2 regions of the Mesobacillus boroniphilus genome follow, and region 2 is predicted to be linked to the other one. Evidence: a T-box and tRNA genes for the amino acid it is inferred to sense, from the RefSeq annotation. Region 2 holds a T-box; the other holds one or more tRNA genes.
The links. A T-box is a leader RNA that pairs with one kind of tRNA and senses whether it is charged. The one in region 2 lies ahead of leuS (leucine--tRNA ligase), so its partner is inferred to be a tRNA-Leu.
Positions count from the first base shown of each region.

Region 1: it has a tRNA-Leu gene. The T-box ahead of leuS (leucine--tRNA ligase) is inferred to sense a tRNA for this amino acid. The anticodon was not compared.

Region 1 is NZ_QTKX01000001.1:1,708,621-1,712,993, reverse strand. It holds gene DYI25_RS08715 (cytosolic protein) at 1-76, shown strand, start outside; gene DYI25_RS08710 (DUF6509 family protein) at 112-423, opposite strand; gene DYI25_RS08705 (LysE family transporter) at 1,162-1,782, opposite strand; gene DYI25_RS08700 (cold-shock protein) at 2,211-2,417, shown strand; tRNA gene DYI25_RS08695 (tRNA-Leu) at 2,697-2,780, opposite strand; gene DYI25_RS08690 (LysE family transporter) at 2,920-3,549, shown strand; gene DYI25_RS22590 (hypothetical protein) at 3,599-3,733, opposite strand; gene DYI25_RS08685 (hypothetical protein) at 3,871-4,080, shown strand; gene DYI25_RS08680 (DeoR/GlpR family DNA-binding transcription regulator) at 4,293-4,373, shown strand, end outside.
Region 2 is NZ_QTKX01000001.1:2,485,669-2,490,041, forward strand. It holds gene leuS (leucine--tRNA ligase) at 1-1,598, opposite strand, end outside; T-box leader at 1,700-1,918, opposite strand; gene DYI25_RS12640 (nuclease-related domain-containing protein) at 2,310-3,254, shown strand; gene DYI25_RS12645 ((Fe-S)-binding protein) at 3,309-4,025, shown strand; gene DYI25_RS12650 (LutB/LldF family L-lactate oxidation iron-sulfur protein) at 4,042-4,373, shown strand, end outside.

The sequences.
Region 1 (4,373 bases), 780 kb from region 2:
GGAACTTGGACCTGTTCAACACCTTGCCCATCTCCTTTATCATATTGTTGAGGAAGGTAAGACAGTAGAGGTATAATTACAAATAAAAAAAGAGCAGAATTTCTGCTCTTTTTAGTTTGATTCCTCTTCTTTTTCATCCTCAGCTGGCAAGTTTTCCTCACAATACTTTTTTACTTGCACCACTTCATCATCTTCAAGTTCAAAATCGAGGACCTTCTCTGTTTCCTGTTCAATGAAATAGCTTTGCAGGATCCGTCTTTCTTCTCCGTTTACCAGGAAAAGCACCTTCAATAGCAGGCCTTTTTCAGTATAGAGCTCATCCTCTTCGTCTACCTCGATATTTAAAAAATATTCATATCTGTTCCCTGTAAGAAGTCCAAATGGATCATCAAGGATCTCGGTAGTATGTCCGGTAATATTCATGAATGCTCATCCTTTTAATTTTGTCACCTCTATTATATATCGAAAACCCCGAAAACAATCAAGAAATTCGCGGTAAGAGAAAGAATGCTGGACAAAGAGCAGCTTTCTGACCTAATGAAAGCGGAGCAGTATGTGGAAACCTAAACCGGAAACATAACCATATGAGTCCTGTTGCATGCGCTGTGCTTGAAACCAGGAACATGCCGGAGTTTATGCGCTGGACAGAGACCAGTCATGTATCTGCGATTTATAAACAAAGAAATTCCTGTGTTATTTAGACGGCTTTTCAGGAAATGAAGTCAAAGCTGTCAAGAATCCGTTGTTATTGTGACAGCTTTTCAGGAAATGAAGTCAAAGCTGTCAAGAATCCGTTGTTATTGTGACAGGTTTTCAGGAAATGAAGTCAAAGCTGTCAAGAATCCGTTGTTATTGTGACAGCTTTTCAGGAAATGAAGTCAAAGCTGTCAAGAATCCGTTGTTATTGTGACAGGTTTTCAGGAAATGAAGTCAAAGCTGTCAAGAATCCGTTGTTATTGTGACAGCTTTTCAGGAAATGAAGTCAAAGCTGTCAAGAATCCGTTGTTATTGTGACAGGTTTTCAGGAAATGGAGTCAAAGCTGTCAAGAATCCGTTGTTATTGTGACAGCTTTTCATGAAATGAAGTCAAAGCTGTCAAGAATCCGTTGTTATTATGACAGCTTTTCAGGATATGGGACTTCCTTCTCATGGCACTCTTTTTCAAAGAAAAAGCTTCAATGCTTGATATCCAAAAAACAGAGCAAAGCCAATTAATGAAATTCCAGATATAAGGGAAATAATCGTCAGTAACCTTGTTGTAAGCAGCTTACGGAAGCTGCTGGAAATAGCGGCCATAACGATATCCCAGAGAATAAGGCCTAGTATGATGCCAAAGCTGTAAATGACAAGTTCGCCAGTTCCGTAAGATGAAGCGGTCTTGGCAAGGACAGATCCGTAAATCCCCAGCCAAAATAATATTGTCAGTGGATTGGAAATAGACATGATAAACCCAGACAAAAAAGACTTGAAACCAGAATCCTGGCTTCGATTATCGATGACGATTTTACCTGAGCCGATGATCGTCTCTATTCCTGTATATATCAAGACAAAGAATCCAAACAGCCAGAGAAAAGATTGCATGAACGGAGTCTCCAGATATTTAACTACTCCAAGATAGACTGTCAGCATATAGATAATATCTGCTGTGAGGGCACCTAAGCCGAGAAGCCAGGCTTGAAAAAAGCCGCTCTTGATCCCTTTGTCCATCTGCGCTGCATTTACAGGGCCAATTGGGGCGGCGAGTGATAATCCAAGGAAAATATAGCCTAAGAAGACATTCACTTTTAAAATACCTCCAATAGTCAAAGCGTAATTTGCTTGTACTATTTCTATTCAGAATACTGAAGGTGTACAACCTATTTCTGTATAATCAATGTATTTTTTAAGGGCAGTTTTAATAAATTTTGGATGAAAAGAATATACTAGTAACTGTTGCGCAGGCACTGCCAATGTGTCACTTTTGGTAAAAATAAGAAAGTGTGGTAAAATGGAATAGATATCAACTTTCGGAGCATTCATTTATTATAAAAAGTTTCATTTGCCGGCTTTTTATAATAAATGAATTTTTTTATCAATCGAACGATGATAAGGTCTTTTCGAATATTTTGTTGCTTCCTTTTTTTCGAAAATCCTGACAATCAACTGGATGATGTAGTGGAAGCCTTCAAAATCGAAAAGGACCATAACTAAACCTATAGGAGCGTGAGGAAATGGCATTTGGAAGAAAACCGCCTGAAGAGATCGTAACCGCTGAAACGAAAGTATGGGTATGTACTTCTGATGATTGCAATTGCTGGGTTCGCGACAATTTTAAAAGCAGCAATGTCCCCGCTTGCCCAATTTGTCAAAGTGATATGGAGCAGACAACTAAGGTTCTTGAAGTGGTTAACAACCATAGTCAGAATCTAATCGGATAATGATAAGATAAGGTGAAAACAGTCTGGATGATTCCAGGCTGTTTTTTTCTTTTTTTAACGCTCTTTTCGTAAACTTTGTTGCTTTCACAGCGAAAGTAAAAACCGGCACCTGGGTTTTTACGAGTATTGATGCAAATTCTAGCTCAGAAGCCTCCTCAAAAGAGCCCCGATACCATTAAGGGTGCTGAAGCAGTTACTTGATCGAAAAGCAACATTTAATGCGAAAATAGCCTTTTTTATAAACAAAAAAAGTGCCCATTTCTAGGCACCTTCTTTGTATGCGGATGAGAGGACTTGAACCTCCACGGTGTTGCCACCACTAGAACCTGAATCTAGCGCGTCTGCCGATTCCGCCACACCCGCGAATAAGTATTTAAAAAAATTATAGCACAGGAAAAAGCAATTTCAATTCATTTTTTTGAGGGAAACTGGACATGTTGTATTAAGTTTTTATTTCACGGCATACAATTTACAAAGTTTCTGTGTGCTGGAGGAAGAGGAATTGAGTGTGAGTTTACTAGTAAGCTATATTTTTCTTGGGTTAACATTGGCTGCACCAATTGGACCGGTCAATTCCGCCAGATTGGACAAGGGCATCAAAAATGGTTTCTGGCATGCATGGATCGTCGGTGCAGGATCAATGATTGCCGATGCTATTTTTATGCTATTAATCTATTTGGGCCTTGTGAATTTTTTGGACATGCCCATCATCCAAATATTCCTGTGGCTGTTTGGTGGATTCGTCCTTACATATTCAGGGATTGAATGTATCGTGAAGGCGAATGATATTAACCTTGCGTTTAGCCGAGGACAGGAATCATTGATGAAATGTTTTTTTACAGGTTTTTTGATGTCGATAAGCAGCCCTTTATCAATCCTGTTCTGGTTGGGGATTTATGGGTCAGTCCTGGCCAAAACCGCCAGCAGCTATGGTCGCACCGATTTGTTGGTTTATAGCAGTATGATCTTTCTTGGATTGGCATTGTGGGATATACTTGTAGCCGCAATAACTACTGGATTCAGGAAATTTTTGAATTATAGAAGCTTAAGGGTTATCTCAATATTATCAGGGCTTTCATTATTGGGATTTGGAGTATATTTCGGTTTTCAGGGAATAGCAGCACTATTATAAGGTAAATTTAATGGACCATCTTCCTCCCTCATGGAGTTTTTTTCCGCACCTATTTTTTGCTTGTTCTGTTGTTGAAACCATCAGTGAGTTCAGGTGATTTTTCAATGATTTTACGTTGTTTCTCGTCAACTCTTGTATCCCATATACTATATTTTATTTTATTTTGCCTATCTTTGTTCACCAATTTAGACACCTCCACATTTATATAGTTTCAATTTAGAAACAAAAATATGATGAAGGTTTTCGGGTATTTTTTACCATTATAAAAATTCAGCAAATGCTCATTATAAAAAAGTAAAAAAATTAAAGGAGAGATCTTTCATGCCTCAAATTGATGTTAATCAGCTAAATCAAGCTAAAGCTAATGTAACGCTTACCCAAGAATTATTGACAAAAGCGATTGAAAAAGCAAATTCCGATCCTACGCTGGCTCAGGAAGCAATTAAACAAGCATCAAATGAAATTTCATCTGCATTAAGTGCGGTAACTCAAGTTCAAAACACAACTCAAACTCAACAGACTGCAGAATGACAAGGTAAAATTCATTTGATCTTTCCCACATTATTTGTTAATGAAGCTTACCCTCCACTTGTGGAGGGTTTTTTAATTTTCTGAAAACATTCATAAACATTAATGTTTTTTATATTTTTTGATTAAAAATGATTGTTTTTGAAAGAAAATGATTGATTTCTGTAATCGATTACATTATGATGTAAATACGAAGCAAGTAGGAGGAATGGCTCATGTTAACACCTGAGCGCCACCAGCTCATATTACAAATAATAAAAGAAAAACCCATTGTAAAAATACAGGAACTAGTTGAT
Region 2 (4,373 bases):
TGCTCTGCTCCTCCGATATAGATGTCAACAGGAAGCCACTGCTTTAATTTTTCTTCATCTGCAAGTGCCTGATCGTTCTTCGGATCGATGTAGCGCAAGTAGTACCAGCAGCTTCCGGCCCATTGCGGCATCGTATTCGTTTCCCTGCGGCCTTTTTTACCTGTTTCAGGATCGACAACATTCACCCAGTCATCAATAATGGCAAGTGGCGATTCACCAGTGCCTGATGGCTTGATTTCCGTCGTTTTAGGAAGAACTAGTGGCAGCTGGTCTTCTGGAACAGCTGACATTGTGCCATCTTCCCAGTGGATGATTGGAATCGGCTCACCCCAGTAGCGCTGGCGGCTGAACAGCCAGTCGCGAAGGCGATAAGTAACCTTCTTTGTCCCGATACCCTTATCCTCAAGCCATGCAATCATCTTATTGATTGCCTCTTCCTTGCCCATGCCGTTAAGGAATTCAGAGTTGATGTGCTCACCGTCGCCAGTGTAAGCTTCTTTTTCGATGTCTCCGCCTGCAACAACTTCTCTGATTTCCAGATCGAATTTTTTAGCAAACTCGTAGTCGCGCTCGTCATGGCCAGGTACTGCCATGATTGCACCAGTTCCATATGAAGCAAGTACATAGTCCGCAATCCAGATTGGCATTTTTTCGCCGTTCGCTGGGTTGATTGCATACGCACCAGTGAAGACACCAGTTTTGTCCTTGGCAAGATCCGTACGCTCAAGGTCGCTCTTGCTCTTGATTTCATCAATATATTTTTCAATTGCTGCACGCTGTTCAGCAGTAGTGATTCTATCAACCAATTGATGCTCAGGTGCTAATACTGCATACGTTGCGCCGAACAATGTATCTGGACGAGTCGTGAACACGGTGAACGTTCCCTCGTGTCCGTCGATGTTGAAAGTAATTTCGGCACCTTCTGAACGTCCGATCCAGTTGCGCTGCATATCCTTAAGGCTTTCCGGCCAATCAAGTAAATCTAGATCCTCAAGAAGGCGATCTGCGTAGGCAGTGATTTTGAGCATCCACTGTCTCATCGGACGGCGTTCAACCGGATGTCCGCCGCGCTCACTTTTACCGTCGATTACTTCTTCGTTCGCTAAAACGGTTCCGAGAGCCGGACACCAGTTAACCGCAACTTCATCAATGTACGCAAGGCCTTTTTCATAAAGCTTAAGGAAAATCCATTGCGTCCACTTATAATATTCAGGGTCAGTCGTGTTGACTTCGCGGTCCCAGTCATATGAAAAACCTAATGCCTTGATTTGGCGGCGGAACGTGTTGATGTTCTGTTCCGTGAACTCTGCCGGGTCATTCCCAGTATCTAATGCATACTGCTCTGCCGGAAGGCCGAATGCATCCCATCCCATTGGATGAAGAACGTTGAAGCCCTGCATCCTTTTCATGCGTGAAAGGATGTCAGTCGCTGTGTATCCTTCCGGGTGGCCAACGTGAAGGCCGGCACCAGATGGATACGGGAACATATCCAACGCGTAGAACTTCTCTTTCCCTTTATCTTCAGTTGTTTTGAACGTTTTGTTCTGTTCCCAATAAGCTTGCCATTTTTTCTCGATTTCCTGATGGTTAAAACTCATCGTAAATGTCCTCCTGTTTGGTTTCGATTTATTTTAGCGGATGGAGCTTGTTGATCGTAAAGTGCGATGACTCCTGAAAAATAAAAAACTCCCGCCCCTGTAAAAGGGACGAGAGGTTATGTATGATCTCCCGCGGTACCACCCAAATTAGTGTGTAACACTCGCTTCATTCATCCTTAACGCGGAAAACGGCAAACGCTACTTGTGTTTCACGTCTGCGACTCAAAGGCGAGTTCATGATGGTCCTGTCTGGCTTGCACCCACCGCCAGCTCTCTTCATCAGGCTTTGCACCACTACTACTCCTTGTCGAAGTCTTTCATTATGAATATAGAGATATTGTAATAAAATTCCCTCCCATATGCAAGCGGCGATGAAATAAATGATTATGGAGAGTAGTTTATGAAGGTTTGGTCAAATTTGTGCGGGAATTTTGCTATACTTTCGGACACATTTCTGGAAAAAATCGCTCGAGATTTCCAGTTTGCGAATAAAGCATTACTTTTTGCGAATAAATTTCTTTTTTTGCGAACAAATTCATTTATTTACGATTAAACAAACCTGATTTCCGAATAAATATTTTTTCTAAGAGTTTTACTAATATTTTTCACGCTGAGGGAGTTTTCTCACTGTATTCTTTCCATAAAAGAGGTAAAATCTGAGTGAAATGAAAAGGAGTGATGTACTTGATTTTAAAAAAGAGGACAATTCCAGTGAAAATTCTTATTTATGAAGCTGTTGTGAAAAGACTGCCCTTTAACCACCCCCGTAAGAAAGAGTTCCAGACAAAATTGATGAAATTAAAGGCCGGGTACAAAGGAGAAGTTGATTTGGATTATTATCTTGCACAACTTCCGGAGAAGGAATTTATCCTCCTCCAAGGCTTGAGGCTTCCTCATTTTGAAACCCACTTTCAAATTGATACCCTTCTCCTTTCCCCTTCATTTTTTATTAATTTCGAATCCAAAAACTACGCTGGTGAAATTGACATTGATTTAACATTTGATCAATTGATCAGAACTATTGATGGAAAACAAGATACATATGGGAATCCCATTTTACAGGCGAAGATTCAAACCTCAAACTTAACCACCTGGCTGAAAAACAATTCATTCTCCTACCCACCTATAGAGTATTTTGTCACCATCAGCAGCGCACAAACAATCATCAAAAACTCAAACAATTCCCCTGAAGTATTCTATAGAGTTTTCCGTACAGCGCGCGCACTTTATAAAATTGAAGATATGAAACTGAAATTCAAATCCGAAACGCTCACAATGAAGGACCTAAAGAAGATTGCTCACAAATTAATTAAATCTCATCAGCCACTAATCGTTGATCCAAAGGTATTGAATCTCCCGCTTAATGAATTAATTAAAGGCATCCAATGCCCTGAATGTCATCAATTTGGAATGAAAAGGATACATGGGAATTGGATATGCTCCTCCTGCAGCCACCTTTCAAAAACTGCCCATATCTCCGCTATTAAAGACTTTTTTCTACTACATGGTTTTTCCATCGACAATCAACAGCTTCGTGAGTTCTTAGGAATTGACTCTGTTGATCTTGCCACTCATATATTGAAATCCATTAACCCCATCCCTTCCGGATCAAAGAAAAACAGAATATATTCCCCGCCAAAAGATTTTTTCAGCTGACTAATTTTATATAGTACAATTATTGTAAAAAGGTAGAGGAAAAGAGGCGGAACGATGAAGGTGACTCTTTTTGCGACTTGTTTGGTTGATATGTTCCAGGGCAATGTGGGAAAAGCGACGGTGGAGCTGCTGGAGCGGCTTGGCTGCGAAATTGATTTTCCTGAATCGCAGGTTTGCTGCGGGCAGCCAGCGTATAACAGTGGTTATGTAAAAGAAGTGAAAGCGGCGATGAAGTCGATGATTGATACGTTCGCGGATGCCGAGTATGTCGTCTCCCCTTCTGGTTCATGCATTGCGATGTTCCATGAGTATCCCCATATTTTCAAGGGAGACCCTGTTTGGGAATCAAAAGCGAAGAATCTGGCGGCAAAATCGTATGAGCTGACACAATTCATTGTAGATGTTTTAAAAATCGAAGACGTTGGAGCCCGGTTCAAGGGTAAGGTTACCTACCACACTTCTTGCCATATGACGAGATTGCTTGGGGTGAAAAAGGCACCTATGATTCTATTGGGAAATGTGAAGGATCTTGAATTTACCGAGCTTCCGAGCAAGGAGCAATGCTGCGGGTTCGGCGGTACTTTTTCAGTAAAAATGGCGCAGATTTCAGAGCAGATGGTCGATGAAAAGGTGATGCACGTTGAAGAAACAAGTGCAGATTATTTGATTGGGGCTGACGCTGGCTGCCTGATGAACATCGGTGGACGGATCGACCGAAAGGGCAAGCCCATCAAGGTGCTGCATATCGCCGAAGTGCTGAATAGTCGATAAAGAAGGAGGACTTCCTATGCCAATGAAAATCGGTACTAATGACTTTAAAAAGCGTGTGGAGAATGGCATTAATGACTCATTCATGAGAGGCGCGGTTGCCGGAGCTCAGGAGCGGATGGGAACGCGCAGGCAGGATGCAGCAGATGAGCTCGGAAACTGGGAGGAATGGCGCAATCTTGGAGAAGAAATTCGCCAGCATGTACTCGACAATCTCGATTACTATTTGGAGCAGCTAAGCGAAAATATTGCAAAGCGCGGCGGCCATGTGTTCTTTGCCCAAACCGCTGAAGAGGCAAATGATTATATTAAAGACATCGTGAAAAAAAAGAATGCGAAAAAAATCGTCAA